One region of the Pseudoalteromonas sp. 5Ae-yellow genome, then DNA from elsewhere that is predicted to be linked to it. Evidence: predicted binding sites of a transcription regulator. Region 1 holds the regulator's gene; the other holds the start of a gene.
What was found. Region 1 encodes NrdR, which represses ribonucleotide reductase genes. Its sites were predicted from a motif close to AAACACNANATNTNGTGTTT; they were not measured.
Positions count from the first base shown of each region.

Region 2: the regulator NrdR is predicted to act here: its motif matches at 4,677-4,696, upstream of nrdA (class 1a ribonucleoside-diphosphate reductase subunit alpha).

Region 1 covers NZ_JACGWD010000044.1:17,663-26,397, reverse strand. Annotated here, with positions in the region: gene H4J63_RS12755 (phosphatidylglycerophosphatase A) at 1-119, opposite strand, end outside; gene thiL (thiamine-phosphate kinase) at 116-1,090, opposite strand; gene nusB (transcription antitermination factor NusB) at 1,137-1,547, opposite strand; gene ribE (6,7-dimethyl-8-ribityllumazine synthase) at 1,563-2,027, opposite strand; gene ribBA (bifunctional 3,4-dihydroxy-2-butanone-4-phosphate synthase/GTP cyclohydrolase II) at 2,128-3,240, opposite strand; gene H4J63_RS12730 (riboflavin synthase) at 3,270-3,923, opposite strand; gene ribD (bifunctional diaminohydroxyphosphoribosylaminopyrimidine deaminase/5-amino-6-(5-phosphoribosylamino)uracil reductase RibD) at 3,940-5,073, opposite strand; gene nrdR (transcriptional regulator NrdR) at 5,240-5,689, opposite strand; gene glyA (serine hydroxymethyltransferase) at 5,965-7,221, opposite strand; gene thrC (threonine synthase) at 7,491-8,735, opposite strand, start outside.
Region 2 covers NZ_JACGWD010000026.1:11,960-20,694, reverse strand. Annotated here, with positions in the region: gene gyrA (DNA topoisomerase (ATP-hydrolyzing) subunit A) at 141-2,840, opposite strand; gene ubiG (bifunctional 2-polyprenyl-6-hydroxyphenol methylase/3-demethylubiquinol 3-O-methyltransferase UbiG) at 3,017-3,727, shown strand; gene H4J63_RS09025 (HAD family hydrolase) at 3,727-4,407, shown strand; gene nrdA (class 1a ribonucleoside-diphosphate reductase subunit alpha) at 4,816-7,098, shown strand; gene nrdB (class Ia ribonucleoside-diphosphate reductase subunit beta) at 7,164-8,294, shown strand; gene yfaE (class I ribonucleotide reductase maintenance protein YfaE) at 8,294-8,566, shown strand; gene pbpC (penicillin-binding protein 1C) at 8,646-8,735, opposite strand, start outside.

The DNA.
Region 1 (8,735 bases):
AATGGCAATGCAGCAAATGTACCAAATGTACCGGGCGCTTTAGGGGCAAGCCCAGTCCCAAAGCCCAGACCAAAAAACTGATGTGGACGCTTTAAATTAAACTTGCGGTTATTGTTCAAACCAGCTCCTTTGCAAAGTGCTCAAAACCCTGCGGTTCAAAATCAAACTTTTCACCGTTGTGTAAAAGCTCAATTTGGCCATCGCCACTTTTAACTTGGCCAATGCATGTTGCATCTACACCATACTGGCGTAGCTTTATTTCTAACATACTTTTATTGCTATCAGGGACCGTAAAAATTAATTCGTAATCATCACCGTAACTGAGAATAAATGGCAGCTGCTGATTAAAATCAAGGCTTGCTTGCATCGCATCTGAAGTTGGAATACTTTCAATATTCACCACTGCACTTACTTGTGACATATCGAGTATATGACTTAAATCAGCGATTAAGCCGTCCGACACATCAATAGCCGATGATGCAAGGCCTCGTAATACCTGCCCTGCAGCAACACGTGGGGTTGGAAAGTCAAAGCGTTTATTTACGTACTTTAAATGCTCTGGCTCAATACTTATACCTTGTTTGCGAGACTCAATTGCAAGTCCAGCGTCACCTAGCGGACCCGTAACATAAATCCAATCACCCACTTTTGCGCCATTACGACGAAGTGCAGTACCTTCGGGTACAGTCCCTTTCGCACAAATAGTGATGGTTAGTGGGCCCTGAGTTGTATCGCCACCTATAATCTGCACATTAAAATATTCAGCAATTTCATGCATGCCATCAGTAAACTCTTCAATCCACTGTGGGTCAATACTTGGCAAAGTTAACGCAACTGAAACCCAAGTCGGCTCAGCGCCCATGGCCGCTAAATCACTTAAATTAACAGCAAGCGCTCTGTGACCTAATGCACGAGGGGAAATATCATCAAAAAAGTGTACGCCAGCAACAAGAGTGTCTGTTGTAACGGCAAGTTGGCAGTTTTGTGGAACGGTTACTAAAGCGCAATCATCCCCTATACCTAGGTTTACATCACGACGGGTGATACCGCGACCTTTAAAGTAGCGGTTAATTAATTCAAATTCCTTCATACACAAAAAAGCCGGCCTATGCCGGCTCCCCTCTTTAACGGTTTACTTACTTGCGTAAATGCTTAACAGCTTTATCAAGTACACCGTTTACAAATTTATGGCTGTCTTCAGCGCCAAAAATTTTGGCCAGTTCAATACCTTCGTTAATAGCAACTTTATAAGGTACGTCTTCACGGAACTTAAGCTCATAGCTGCTTAAACGTAAAATTGCACGCTCAACCATATCTAAGTCATCAAACGGACGTGTTAAATGTGGTGATACAGCTTCGTCTAGTTGCTTGTAATTTACAGCAACACCCGTCGCTAGATCTTTAAAGTATTCAACATCAATTTTAGTAACGTCTGTTTCGATCAACATTTGTTGTTCGATATCGGCAATTAAATTGCCACTTATTTGCCAAGAATAAACGGCTTGGAGTGCTAAGATACGTGCTTTACGTCTTGCTGCTGGTTTCACAAAAATTCCTTAAACTTAAATTTTATCTAACACATTAACCATTTCAAGCGCGCCTAAAGCAGCTTCGCCGCCTTTATTGCCCATTTTGGTGCCAGCACGCTCAATTGCTTGTTCAATGCTTTCTGTGGTTAATACGCCAAATGCAACCGGGATATCATACTCAAGTGATACTTGCGCAAGACCTTTGTTTGATTCGCCAGCAACTAGGTCAAAGTGTGGTGTACCACCTCTGATCACTACGCCTAATGCGATGATTGCATCATACTCTTTTTTTGCCGCAACGCGTTTAGCCGCTAAAGGTAATTCTACCGCGCCTGGCACATAAATAACGGTAATGTCGTCATCTGATACGCCACCTGTGCGTTTTAGCTCATCAACAGCACCTGCAAGGAGGCTGCTACCAATAAAGTCATTAAAACGAGAAATGACAATGGCAAATTTTTTGCCTGGAGCGTACTTATTACCTTCAATAATTTTCATTTGATAACCCTAAAAATAAGTTCAAGCGGTTGCGATTGCGCAAAAATTGCTGCGCATCATACCATAAAAATAAAATAATAGCCTAGTTTAAGCGTGATGCTTATTGTGGCTCAACGTAATCAACAACTTCTAAATGAAAGCCCGAAAGTGCATGGTACTTTTTAGGGCGACTCATTAATCGCATTTGTTTAATTCCAAGATCGGCAAGTATTTGCGAACCTACGCCAACAGTACGAGATGTACCTTTGAATTTAAGTGGCGTAACGCTTTCGCCAGCATCAGCTGCTGCAAATGCTTTCACAGTTGCCTCTAACTCTTCAGTGCTTTCTTGCTTACCTAAAATAACTAAAGCACCTTCATTTTTAGCGATATAAGCCATTGCTTCAGAAAGGCCCCAGCTACGGTCAGCACTTCTGTCTGAAAGTAGAATATCGTTAAAGGTACTTTGCAAATGTACACGTACATTTGTCGGCTCTTGATCTTTTATATCGCCTTTGAGCAATACGTAATGTAATTGGCCGTCAATTGTGTCTTTGTAAGTAACTAAATCAAATTCACCATGAACAGTTGGTAACTTACATTTTGCTACTTGCTCAATTGTTGTTTCGTTTAAGTTGCGGTATTCGATTAAATCAGCAATGGTGCCAATTTTAATATCGTGCTCTTTCGCAAAAACTTCTAAATCAGGGCGACGTGCCATAGTGCCGTCAGCATTAAGTATTTCAACAATAACAGATGATGCTTCAAGTCCAGCTAAACGCGCTAAATCACAGCCAGCTTCAGTGTGTCCTGCGCGAGTTAATACGCCACCAGGTTGCGCCATAATAGGAAAAATATGTCCAGGCTGAACAATATCACTTGGGACTGCGCCTTTAGCTATAGCCGCTTGCACTGTACGCGCTCTATCTGCTGCTGAAATACCGGTTGTAACACCTTTTGATGCTTCTATCGACATTGTAAAGTTAGTCGAAAATGCTGCACCATTGTTTTTAACCATTAACGGTAAATCAAGTTGCTCGCAACGCTCTTGCGTCATGGTTAAACAAATTAAACCACGGCCATGGGTAGCCATGAAATTAATCGCTTCTGCGCTAATATGCTCAGCAGCTATTATTAAATCGCCTTCATTTTCTCTATCTTCATCATCCATTAAAATAACCATTTTACCGGCTTTAATATCGTCGATGATTTCTTGCGCACTGTGTAAATTCATAAATTTGCTCGTGTAAGTTGTCAGTTTCGTTATTTAATAAAACCCGCTTTAGCGAGTAAGCTCATCGAAATATCAGAGCCCGTTGGCTGCTCTGCACCCTTTATAAGGCGCTCTAAATAACGTGCAATTTGATCTACTTCTAAATTAACTTGGGTACCTACTTTAAAATGAGCAATTGTGGTTTGCTCACTCGTGTGTGGGACAATTGTTAATTTGAATTTATTGCCCTCTACAGCGTTTACTGTCAGGCTTATACCATCAATACATACCGAACCTTTGTACGGAATGTATTTCATTAAATTTTCGTCAGTTGTAAGCCAATATTCTGTTGCTCTGGCGTTTGCTGTAATACTTGTAATTGTTGCGATACCATCAACATGGCCAGACACTAAATGACCGCCTAAACGAGAAACAGGTTGCATGGCTTTTTCAAGATTCACCGTTTGTCCTAAAGCATAGTGAGCAAAACCGGTCAAACTAATCGTCTCATTAGATAAATCCGCACTAAAACCATCAATATGTTTATCAACTACAGTTAAGCAAACACCATTAGTTGCAATGCTGTCACCTAACTTTACGTCTGTCATATCAAGATCAGTACTTTGGATACGAATGGCTAAGTCGCCTTGTTTTTTTTGTAATAAAGCAATTTTGCCTGTGGCTTCTATTATCCCAGTAAACATAGCACTACTCTTTTTATTAAGTGATTTTAATGAGTTTTGACGCGGTGATACGTAAATCGTCACCAATGCGCGCACATTCATTAAATGTTAAATCAACGGTGTTTTGCATACTCGTCAATTCAGGAAAATTAACTAAACTTTTTGCATCATGGCCCATTAGTTTAGGCGCTAAATAAAAAACAAACTCGTCAACTAAATTAAGCTCTGTCATTTTACCAGCAAGTGTTGCGCCAGCTTCAAGCCAAACATTATTAAACTGCAGTTGCCCAAGTTTTTCTAAAACGGCTTGTAAATCAACTTTACCGTTACTTTCACTGACTTCAATATGCTTTACAAAATGCGGCCATTGCAATGATTTATCAACCTTAGTCGTAAATATTATTACATCACTTTGGATTTCAAATAAAGCAAGGTCAGGTGTTAAACGGTTTTGAGAGTCAATTATAACACGCACGGGCTGGCGAAGCGGCAAATCAGTAGGCAGTGTGCAAGGCAGCTCACTTAGTCGCACATTAAGTTTAGCATCGTCTACTAGCACTGTATCGGCACCGGTTAAAATAGCGCAGCTTTTCGCTCGGTATAATTGTACGTCTTGTCGAGCAGCAGGGCTTGTGATCCACTTACTTTGCCCATTTTTAAGCGCTGTTTTACCATCAATACTCGCTGCCATTTTGCAAATCACATAAGGTAAGCCTTGTTCCATACGCTTAAAAAAGCCAACGTTAAGTGCGCGAGCTTGTGATTCGAGTAACCCGTAAGCAACGTCAATACCCGCGTCGCTCAGTATTTTAAGGCCTTTGCCAGCAACTTGTGGATTTGTATCAACCATAGCAGCAATTACTTTTACCACACCGGCAGCTTTTAAGCCTTCGGCGCACGGTGGCGTACGGCCATAATGACTACACGGTTCAAGCGTTACATAAGCCGTTGCACCTTGTGCATTTTTTCCAGCGACAGCCAGTGCATTTACTTCTGCATGACCTTGACCAGCTAATTGATGGAACCCCTCACCAATTATTTGATTATTTTTAACTAAAACACAGCCAACATTAGGGTTAGGTGTGGTAGTAAACCGACCTTTTTTGGCAAGCTCTATGGCGCGTGCCATATACATTTCATCATGTTCAGTAAAAGTAATTTGGTTAAGCATTTATTATACCAATTGCGTTAAATAAGTGGTCCATTATAGCGCTAAGAAAATAGCGCAATAACAAGGCGAAAATTATGACATATAGTTGTTCTATATGAATAATTTTTAACGCAGTGAGTGCGCTATTTAATGCGATAGAATGATCATATTTTTAATAAAATTGGTATTACTCCCCTAAGCGGGCAATTTCTTCGCCAAATTCGCGTATATCTTCAAACGAGCGATAAACAGAGGCAAATCTTACATACGCTACTTTATCGAGCTTTTTGAGGGCTTCCATAATGCATTCACCAACCAAATGGCTTGAAATTTCTCGCTCGCCTGTAGCACGCAACTGCGATTTTATTATATTCACTACTTCGTCTACTTGCTCTGTGCTCACTGGGCGTTTTTCGAGTGCGCGATTTAAGCCATTTAATAATTTATCTTCGTTAAATGGTTCGCGGCTGCCGTCTTGTTTAATAACACGAGGCATAACCAGTTCAGCGCCTTCAAATGTAGTAAAGCGCTCATGGCAGTCGTTGCACTCACGGCGCCTGCGAACTTGATGGCCACCACCAACAAGGCGTGAGTCAATAACTTTAGTATCTTTTGCGGTACAAAATGGACAATGCATAGCTCGGTACTTCCGTTTTAAAACAAAAAAGACCGCGAAATAGCGGTCTTTTATCTTAGCAAAAATTAAGGTCTGTTGCTCTTTCAGGATTTAAATTTGTTTTATCTAGAGCCAATTTAATTGCACTGTGCGATTTATAATCGAATAAACTGAGTCAAAACCCAGCCACAAAGCAAAAACTACTTTTAGAGCCACTTCAAAAACAGCGCAAATTTAATCTCAAAAGATAAACAGCTCCCTAACTGTTGTGCTGTTAATTACTGTTGCTTATGCAATTAAGCGTAAACAGGTAATTTTGCACAAATTGCTTTTACTTTTTCTTTAACTTGCGCCTGTACAGATTCATCAGTGATGTTATCTAGTACGTCACAAATCCAGCCAGCAAGCTCTTTTGATTCTTCTTCTTTGAAACCACGACGAGTGATTGCAGGAGAACCAATACGCAAACCAGATGTTACAAACGGAGAACGTGGATCGTTTGGCACTGAGTTTTTGTTAACTGTGATGTTAGCGTTACCAAGGGCTGCATCTGCATCTTTACCAGTGATATCTTTATCGATTAAATCGAGTAGGAATAAGTGGTTTTCAGTTTTGTCAGATACGATTTTGTAGCCGCGCTCTTGCATTACAGCAACCATTGCTTTTGCGTTTTTAACAACTTGTGTTTGGTATACTTTAAATTCTGGTTGAAGCGCTTCTTTAAATGCCACGGCTTTTGCTGCAATAACATGACATAAAGGACCACCTTGGCCACCAGGGAAAACTGCGCTGTTAAGCTTTTTATAGATTGCTTCGTCGCCACATGCAGAGATAATTAAACCACCACGAGGACCAGCAAGTGTTTTATGCGTAGTTGTAGTTACAACATGTGCATGAGGAACTGGGCTTGGGTAAACGCCTGCCGCAATTAAACCTGCAACGTGAGCCATATCAACAAACAGGTAAGCACCTACTTTGTCAGCAATTTCACGGAATTTAGCCCAATCAACAATACCTGAGTACGCTGAGAAACCACCAATAATCATTTTTGGTTTATGCTCAAGTGCTAGTGCTTCAACCTGTGCGTAATCAATTTCGCCCGTTGTTTCATCTAGTCCGTATTGAATTGCATTGTAAAGCTTACCAGAGAAGCTTACGTGTGATCCGTGAGTTAAGTGACCACCATGAGCTAAGCTCATACCAAGTACAGTGTCGCCTGCTTCTAATAGCGCTAGAAAAACAGCAGCATTAGCTTGCGAACCAGCATGTGGTTGTACGTTTGCGTAGTCAGAACCAAATAACTCGTTAGCACGGTCAATTGCTAATTGCTCAACAACATCAACGTGCTCACAACCGCCATAATAACGTTTGCCAGGGTAACCTTCTGCGTATTTATTTGTAAGCTGTGAACCCTGCGCTTCTAGTACGCGTGGGCTACAGTAGTTTTCTGAAGCGATTAGTTCAATGTGCTCTTCTTGGCGAGCAGTTTCTTTGTTTATCGCGTCAAATAACTCTGGATCAAAATCCGAAATATTCATGCTACGTTCTAACATTGGGGTCTCCTAGGGCAACGTGTATGGTGTTTTTTAGAGGCTTTATTGTACGCTTTAAACGACTCTTTGCCTACGCTCTTAAGTTGAGGATATTTAAACAGGGATTGAAACTATTTCACAGACTTTTTAAGATGATATTTTCTTATAAAACCATAATGATTTTAAATGAATGCTATTTCCTACATTTAATTAGTAAATGCAATTCACTAGATTTAATAGCCTAAAGTTATAAAAAAAGGCGGCTTAACCGCCTTTTTGAATTAATTAACTTAGCCAAGTTTAGCAAGTATTTCTGTACGTAATGCGTCGTAATCGGCCTTTATATCGCTTGCTAGGCATGGTTTTGCTAGTGCGTCGCTAAGTGGTTTTGGCATACCTAATTCAATATTTAAAATACCCTCTACGCTTTCTTTAAACTTAGCAGGATGAGCGGTTGCTAAAAAGATACCCGCAGCACCAGGCGCTCGATTTTCAACAAGACCTTGGTACGCAATAGCAGTGTGGGGCTCTGCAACATAACCCGTTTGTTGAATTTTTTTCATCACCAATTGCGTGTCTTCCTCGTTTACGCTAGTTGAATAAAAGTTATCGTAGCTAAACCAGTTATTATCTAACATTGTTTGCACACGCGGCCAGTTGTTTGGCTTACTTACATCCATTGCATTTGAAAGCGACTCAAGTGTTGCGTTTGGCGTCCAGGTTCTATCAAGCATAAAGCGCGGCACAGTATCATTTTGGTTGGTTGTTGCACTTAATTTACCTACAGGTAAGCCAATAACCGCACCAATCATTGCAGCACATACATTACCAAAGTTGCCACTTGGCACTGATATATGCGCTGTTGCGCGTTTTTCTTTTGGTAGTTGTGCAATGGCCTCAAAGTAGTAACAAACCTGAGCAACTAAACGGCTAATATTAATTGAATTAGCAGAATTAAGCCCAAGTATTGATTTAACTTCTTCATCTAAAAAGGCATTTTTAACCAACTCTTGGCAATCATCAAAACTGCCATCAACTGCGTAACAATGAATATTGTTACCTAACGTAGTAAATAGCTTTTGCTGAGCAAGTGAAATTTTGCCTTTAGGATATAAGATGACAACATCGATATTCGGCTTGTTATAAAAAGCATGTGCAACGGCTGCACCAGTATCGCCCGATGTTGCGGTTAAAATAGTTACTTTTTCATCTTTATTAAATTGCGCTAAACACTCAGCCATAAAGCGACCACCAAAGTCTTTAAACGCAAGCGTAGGACCATGAAACAACTCTAAGCAGTATGTATTCTCTTCAACTTCTACCAGCTTAACTGGAAAGTTAAATGCATTTTTAACCATTTGTGCCACAGTGTCGCTTGGCAGCTCATCACCAATTAGGTGAGATAATATTTTGCCACTGCGTGTAACAAAGTCCATATCAAGCAATGCATCAACATCGGACAGTGGGGCAAGGGATTCAGGGAAAAACACACCTTGATTACGACCCAAACCTGTTTTTACGGCTTCAACGAACGA
Region 2 (8,735 bases), on a different contig from region 1:
TTGCCTAGCTATCAACACGTTTTTCCACCCTCAAAATAGATCTCTTAATTAAGCGAATTGGTATGAGTATAATTTCACACCCTATTAATTTTTTTCAACAACATTAAAAAAAGCGGCCAAGGCCGCTTTTTCAATATCAATTATTCTGAAGGAGGATTATCATCCGCTACTTCATCAATAACCGTATCTACTGTTTCAACGTCTTCAATATCAATTAAGTCACTTTCTGTAACTTCAATCTCTTCTATACGTTGTAAACCAACTACTTGCTCTCCGTCAATAGTTCTGATCAAAATAACACCTTGTGTGTTACGTCCAACCGTTGAAACTTCATTAACGCGAGTTCGTACTAAGGTACCACGATTCGAAATAATCATTATTTCATCGTTGTCATCAACTTGCACAGCACCAACAACAGCGCCGTTACGTTCACTCACCTTAATTGATACAACACCTTGTGTTGCACGACTCTTAGATGGGTAATCTTCAAGTTGTGTACGCTTACCGTAACCATTTTCAGTTACCGTTAGAATGGCACCGTCAGTTTTTGGTACAATTAACGATACTACGCGTTGCTCGTCTGGCATTTTAATACCACGAACACCTGTAGCAGTACGACCCATTGGGCGAACACCTTTGAAGCGAATCTCAGGGTTACCTTCTTCGTCTAATACTGGGTTACCGTTTTCATCAACAACTGTTGTTTCTTCAGCTTCTTTGAACCGTACAACTTTACCTGCATCAGTGAACAACATAATTTCGTTGCTACCATCGGTAATATCAACACCAATCAAGCTATCGCCATCATTTAAGTTAACAGCAATGATACCGCTTGCACGTTGACGACTGTAAGCCGTTAATGGTGTTTTCTTAACTGTACCGAATGCAGTTGCCATAAAGATATATTTATCTTCTGCGTACTCGCGTACTGGCAATATAGCAGTAATACGTTCATCAGCTTCAAGTGGTAACAAGTTAACAATTGGCTTACCGCGCGCTGCACGACTTGCTAGTGGTAACTGATACACTTTAAGCCAATATAAACGACCGGCCGTAGAGAAACATAAAATAGTATCGTGTGTATTTGCAACTAACAGACGTTCAATGAAATCTTCATCTTTCATCTTCGTTGCTGACTTACCTTTACCACCACGACGCTGTGCTTCGTAATCAGACAATGCCTGATACTTCACATACCCTTCGTGAGAAAGCGTTACAACAACGTTTTCTTCGGTAATTAAGTCTTCAAGACTGATATCGTGAGCCGCTGCATTAATCTCAGTACGACGTTCGTCGCCATACTGCGCTTTAATTTCAACTAGTTCGTCACGAATAACTTCCATTAAACGCTCAGGTGTTGCCAAAATATAAAGTAGTTCAGCAATTAACTCTAATAACGCTTGATATTCAGTTAATATTTTTTCGTGTTCAAGACCAGTAAGCTTGTGTAAACGCAAATCTAGAATTGCTTGAGCTTGTTGCTCAGAAATATAGTATTGACCGTCGCGAATACCTAAATCATCAGCAAGCCAATCTGGACGGGCTACATTATCTTCGCCTGCTTTTTCAAGCATACCTTGTACATGACCTAATTCCCACGGACGTGCAGTTAAAGCAATTTTAGCTTCAGCAGGTGTAGGTGATTTACGAATAAGCTCGATAATTGGGTCAATGTTTGCAAGCGCAATTGCTAAACCTTCAAGCGTGTGAGCACGGTCACGCGCTTTGCGTAAATCAAACACGGTACGACGAGTTACTACTTCACGGCGGTGAATAATAAACTCTTCAAGCATTTCTTTTAGATTAAAACACTTAGGTTGGTTGTTAATTAATGCAACCATATTCATACCAAACACAGTTTGTAACTGAGTTTGTGAATACAAGTTATTTAAAATAACTTCGCCTACGTCACCACGTTTAATTTCAATAACGATACGCATACCGTCTTTATCTGATTCATCACGTAGTGCACTAATACCTTCAATTTTCTTATCTTTAACAAGCTCAGCAATTTTTTCAATTAAACGGGCTTTATTAACTTGATAAGGAATTTCGTGAACGATGATTGTTTCACGGCCTGTTTTTTCATCGGTTTCGACGTCGGCGCGTGCACGCATGTACACTTTACCACGGCCAGTTAAATAGGCTTGTTCAATGCCTTTTTTACCGTTGATAATTGCAGCCGTTGGGAAATCAGGACCAGGGATATAATCCATTAACTCTAAAATAGTTAAATCAGGATTTTGAATAAGTGCCAAACAACCGTTCACAACTTCAGTTAAGTTATGTGGTGGTATATTTGTAGCCATACCTACTGCAATACCCGACGAACCATTCACTAATAAATTAGGGACTTTCGTAGGTAACACGTCAGGGATGAACTCAGTGCCGTCGTAGTTAGGAACGAAATCAACCGTTTCTTTTTCAAGATCGGCTAATAACTCATGCGACATTTTTGCCATACGTACTTCTGTATAACGCATTGCCGCTGCTGAATCACCATCAACCGAACCGAAGTTACCTTGGCCATCTACAAGCATGTAACGTAGTGAGAATGGCTGAGCCATACGAACTATCGTGTCATAAACTGCACTGTCGCCGTGTGGATGGTATTTACCGATTACGTCACCGACCACACGGGCCGATTTTTTGTAAGGCTTGTTCCAGTCATTACTAAGCTCGTTCATTGCAAACAAAACGCGGCGATGAACAGGTTTTAAGCCGTCACGTACGTCTGGTAATGCACGTCCTACTATTACGCTCATTGCGTAATCTAAATAGGAGTTTTTTAACTCGTCTTCAATATTGACTGGCAGAATTTCATTGGCGAGATCAGTCATTTGATATCACATTCCTTCAGTATCAGCTCTCAACAACCCGGTATTGGGTATTAAGAGTATTGTTATTATTTCTAACAGCCATGCTATCACAATTAATTTTAATTTACAGGCGCAAAACTTTGCGATTTATCAATTTAGCCCTATATAATGGCCTCAGATTGACGAGGAAGTATTTTATGACCGAACATCAAAATGTAGATCACGCAGAAATAGCAAAATTTGAAGCCATCGCTGAGCGTTGGTGGGACCTAGACGGAGAATTCAAACCTCTTCACGAAATTAACCCGTTACGTTTAGACTTTATAGCAAATAAAACGCAAGGCCTATTCGATAAAGAAACACTCGACGTTGGCTGTGGTGGCGGTATTTTAAGCCAAAGCATGGCGCGCATGGGCGCAAAAGTAACTGGCATCGACATGGGGCAAGAGCCTTTAACTGTTGCTAAGTTGCACAGTTTAGAAACTGGCGTAAATGTAGATTATATAAAAGTGCCTGCAGAAGAGTTTGCAACACAGTACCCTGAGCGCTTTGATGTAATAACGTGTATGGAAATGCTTGAACACGTTCCCGACCCAGCATCTATCATTCATGCTGTAGCCGCACTTGCCAAACCAGGCGCGGATGTGTTTTTTTCAACCCTTAACAAAACACCTAAAGCATATTTATACGCGATTGTTGGCGCTGAAAAACTTTTAAAAATGGTACCTGAAGGTACACACGACCATAAAAAGTTTATAAAACCTGCACAGCTTATTTCATGGGCAGAGCAAGCCGGTTTAAAAGTCCGTGCAAGTACAGGGCTTTCTTATAACCCACTATCAAAGCAATATACGCTCAATAGTGACGTTAGCGTAAATTACATACTTTATTTTGAGAAGTTAGCTTAATGGCTAATTCTCAAGCCCCCTTATCCATTATTGAGTACGATGCATTTTTATTTGATTTAGACGGCACCCTACTCGACACCGCTGATGATTTAGGTGCCGCTTTAAACGCAGTCCTTATTAGCAATGAAATAGAACCAGTTAGTAGTGATGTATACCGTCCTGCGGCATCTAACGGCGCAGGCGCATTATTAGAGGCTGGTTTTAAAGAGTTATGGGACAAACAACACCAAAGCGAGCTTATAAAGCAATTAGTTAACGAGTACGCTGCAAACATAGCAAAACACACGCATTGCTTCAGCGGAGTTGAATCGTTACTTATCGCCCTTGATCAGAAAAAGATCAAGTGGGGGATCATGACTAACAAGCCTGGCTTTTTAACCGATCCTTTAGTGGCAGCTATTCCCGCATTGAAAAATGCCAGTGTAGTAATAAGTGGCGACACCTTAACTGAAGCTAAGCCATCACCTTTACCACTGCTGCATTGTGCAAAGCTCATGCAAGTAGAACCAAAGCGCTGTTTGTACATTGGTGATGCACAGCGCGACATACAAGCAGGCAAAGCCGCAGGTATGCATACCGCAACGGCTCTTTGGGGTTACATCCCAAGTAAAGATGAAGCGATAGCTTGGGAAGCCAATTTTAACTGGCTAAGTCCAATTGACGGTTTTAACCATATATAGTGTCATGTTAATTATTAAACACTATATATTGTGATTGTGTTAGTTTTCACACAAAGCTTGCTGATAAAAAAAGCAGTCAAAATTTATTTTTAAAATGCGTAAATTTAGCAGATCATTAGTTGATTTTTGCATATTTCAACTTAAATGATTGTTCGAAGGTGAGTGTCTACTAACACAAATGCGTTATCCCAAAGTTATCCACAAATAGGGGCAATTATGTCCCTTGCAAAACAACTCAGACCACACTATCTTGTGATCTCTAAATTGAACAACACCAGATATTGTGGCCAAATGTTATTCAATTAAATTCGCCAATATGGTGAAACCTATAATAAATGAGTATGTACCTTGCTTCGGCGAGGTATAAAGCATTGGTCAAAATACATAATTCCCAAGGAATACAGGCAAATGAACCAACAGTTATCTGTAAGCAAACGTGACGGGCGCAAAGAGCCACTTGATCTGGATAAGATCCATCGCGTTATTGAATGGGCCGCCGAAGGTTTAAACAACGTTTCGGTTTCGCAAGTTGAATTAAAATCGCATATTCAGTTTTACGACGGTATTCGTACCAAAGACATCCACGAAACCATCATTAAAGCAGCAGCGGATCAGATTTCAAAAGAATCGCCTGATTATCAATACTTAGCTGCACGTTTAGCTGTATTCCATTTACGTAAAAAAGCGTATGGTCAATTTGAACCACCACGTTTATTTGACCACGTAACAAAAATGGTTGGCGATAAACGCTACGATGCTCACTTATTAGTAGATTACACAGAGCAAGAATTAGATGAGCTTGATGCATACCTTGATCATTCTCGCGATCTTAACTTTAGCTACGCGGCTGTAAAACAGCTTGAAGGTAAGTATCTCGTTCAAAACCGTGTATCGGGTGAAATCTACGAAAGTGCACAGTTTTTATATATTTTAGTAGCAGCGAGCTTATTCTCTGACTACCCAAGTGAAACACGCGTTTCTTACATTAAGCGCTTTTACGACGCAGTATCGTTATTTAAAATATCTCTACCAACGCCAATTATGTCAGGTGTACGTACGCCTACTCGCCAGTTTAGCTCGTGTGTATTAATTGAATGTGGCGATAGCCTTGATTCAATTAACGCTACATCATCTGCTATTGTTAAATACGTTTCACAACGCGCAGGTATTGGTATTAATGCTGGTCGTATTCGTGCGCTAGGTAGCCATATTCGTAACGGCGAAGCGTACCACACAGGTTGTATTCCTTTTTATAAGCACTTTCAAACAGCTGTTAAAAGTTGTTCGCAAGGTGGTGTACGTGGCGGCGCTGCAACATTGTTCTACCCGCTTTGGCATTTAGAAGTAGAGAACCTACTTGTACTTAAAAATAACCGTGGTGTAGACGACAACCGCGTTCGTCACCTTGATTACGGCGTACAGTTTAATAAACTAATGTACTCTCGTTTAATTAAAGATGACTACATTACATTATTTAGCCCATCAGATGTGCCTGGCCTTTACGATGCATTTTTTGAAGACCAAGCTGAGTTTGACGCACTTTACGTAAAATACGAACAAGACGAGTCTATTCGTAAAAAACGTATTAAAGCCATTGAGCTTTTCTCTATGTTTGCGCAAGAACGTGCAAGTACAGGTCGTATTTATTTACAAAATGTGGATCACTGTAATACACACAGCCCATTTATTTCTAAAGTTGCGCCAATTCGCCAATCTAACTTATGTTTAGAAATTGCATTGCCAACTAAGCCACTTAACAACGTAAATGACGAAGAAGGCGAAATTGCGCTTTGTACACTTTCTGCGTTTAACTTAGGTGCAATAGAGTCACTTGATGAGCTTGAAGAGCTAGCTGAACTTGCAGTACGCGCACTTGATAACTTACTAGATTTCCAAGACTACCCTGTACCGGCGGCTAAAAATGCAACTATGGGTCGTCGTACACTAGGAATAGGCGTAATTAACTACGCTTACTACCTAGCTAAAAACGGTAAGCGTTATTCAGATGGTAGCGCAAATGCATTAACACATAAAACCTTTGAAGCTATTCAATACTACTTAATGAAAGCATCAAACGAGCTTGCTAAAGAGCGTGGCGCATGTCCTAAGTTTAACGAAACAACGTATTCACAAGGCATTATGCCAACAGATACGTACAAACGTGATTTAGATAAAATTTGTGATGAGCCACTTCATCTTGACTGGGATACACTACGTGCAAATATTAAAGAGCACGGTATGCGTAACTCAACACTAAGTGCATTAATGCCATCAGAAACATCGTCGCAAATCTCTAATGCAACTAACGGTATTGAGCCACCACGTGGACATATTAGCGTTAAAGCAAGTAAAGACGGTATTTTAAAACAAGTTGTTCCTGAGTATGAGCGTTTAAAAGATCAGTACGAGTTACTATGGGACATTCCATCAAACGATGGTTACTTGCAGCTTGTTGGTATAATGCAAAAATTTGTTGACCAAACAATTTCTGCAAATACAAATTATGATCCAAACAAGTTCGAAGGCGGTAAAGTACCTATGCAAGTCTTATTAAAAGACTTACTAAGCGCGTACAAACTAGGTGTTAAAACCTTGTATTACCACAATACTCGTGATGGCGCCTCAGATTCACAAGAAGATACTCCAGAAGTGGAAGATGATGATTGTGAAGGCGGCGCGTGTAAAATTTAACTGCTGATTTTTATTTTAAGCGGGCATTTAGCCCGCTTTTTCTGATAGTTTTTTGAGTGATAAACATGTCTTATACTACTTTTAGCCGAAACCATAATAACCAAATGCAAGAGCCAATGTTTTTTGGCCAAACTGTAAACGTATCTCGTTACGACCAACAAAAATACCCAATTTTTGAAAAGTTAATTGAAAAGCAACTGTCTTTCTTTTGGCGTCCTGAGGAAGTAGATGTAAGTAAAGACCGTTTAGACTTTCAAGCATTACCAGATCACGAAAAGCATATATTTTTAAGCAACTTAAAATACCAAACACTACTTGATAGTGTACAAGGTCGTTCGCCAAACGTGGCTCTACTTCCAATTGTATCACTACCAGAGCTTGAAACATGGATAGAAACTTGGGCGTTCAGTGAAACAATTCATAGCCGCTCATACACGCATATTATCCGTAACGTAACACAAGCCCCTGAACTTATTTTTGATGACATAGTTAGCAACGATAAAATTAGCGAACGTGCTGATGCCGTAACTAAATACTACGATGACTTAATTAACTCTGTTTCGCTTTACAACTTATACGGTGAAGGCAAACACGAGATTAACGGTAAAACAGTTATCATTAATTTATTTGAGCTTAAAAAGAAACTTTACCTTGCAATGATGTCGGTAAATATTCTTGAAGCGATTCGCTTTTACGTAAGCTTTGCATGTTCGTTTGCTTTTGCTGAGCGCGAGCTAATGGAAGGTAACGCTAAAATCATCAAGCTAATTGCACGCGATGAAGCACTTCACCTTTCGGGTACTCAGCATATTTTAAACATTATGCAAGACGGTAAAGACGACCCAGAAATGGCGATTGTTGCTGCCCAGTGCCGCGATGAAGCTATTAAAATGTTTGTTGACGCAGCAGAGCAAGAAAAAGAGTGGGCCGAATACTTATTTAAAGATGGTTCAATGATTGGCTTAAATAAGCATATTTTATGTCAGTACGTTGAATACATTACCAATGCACGTATGACTGCCATTGGCTTGCCAGCACAGTTTGAAAATAACAGTAACCCTATCCCATGGATAAACTCGTGGTTAGTGTCTGATAACGTGCAAGTAGCGCCTCAAGAAGCAGAAATTAGCTCATACCTTGTTGGTCAAATAGACTCTCAAGTTGATGCATCAGAATTTGGTGATTTTGATTTATAATGAGTGACAAGTCTACTGCAAGCATAACGCTTGCAGAAAACAGCCAGTGTATAGAATTTACCGCTGGCTGCCCTTCTCTTCTACAGTGCTTAGAATCCATGAAAATAGACGTTGCATTCCAATGCCGCGAAGGTTACTGCGGCGCCTGTAGAGCAACGTTAGTGTCAGGTAGTGTTGAATATAACGAAGAGCCCCTTGCATTTGTGCGCGAAGGCGAAATACTCCTGTGCTGCTGTAAACCCAATGGCAATGTAAGTATTAATTTAAAGTAGTCTAAACGCTAAATACAGTTTATAAACGCCAATCTAATTGTTTAATACCCGATAACTAGCTCTTTAGCTTATTTACGTATCACTGAACGAGCTTTACACGCATTGAAACTGATGCGCTACGCCCTAAATTATCAACCACTCTTACGTCAAATTCGCCTACTTGCGGGTG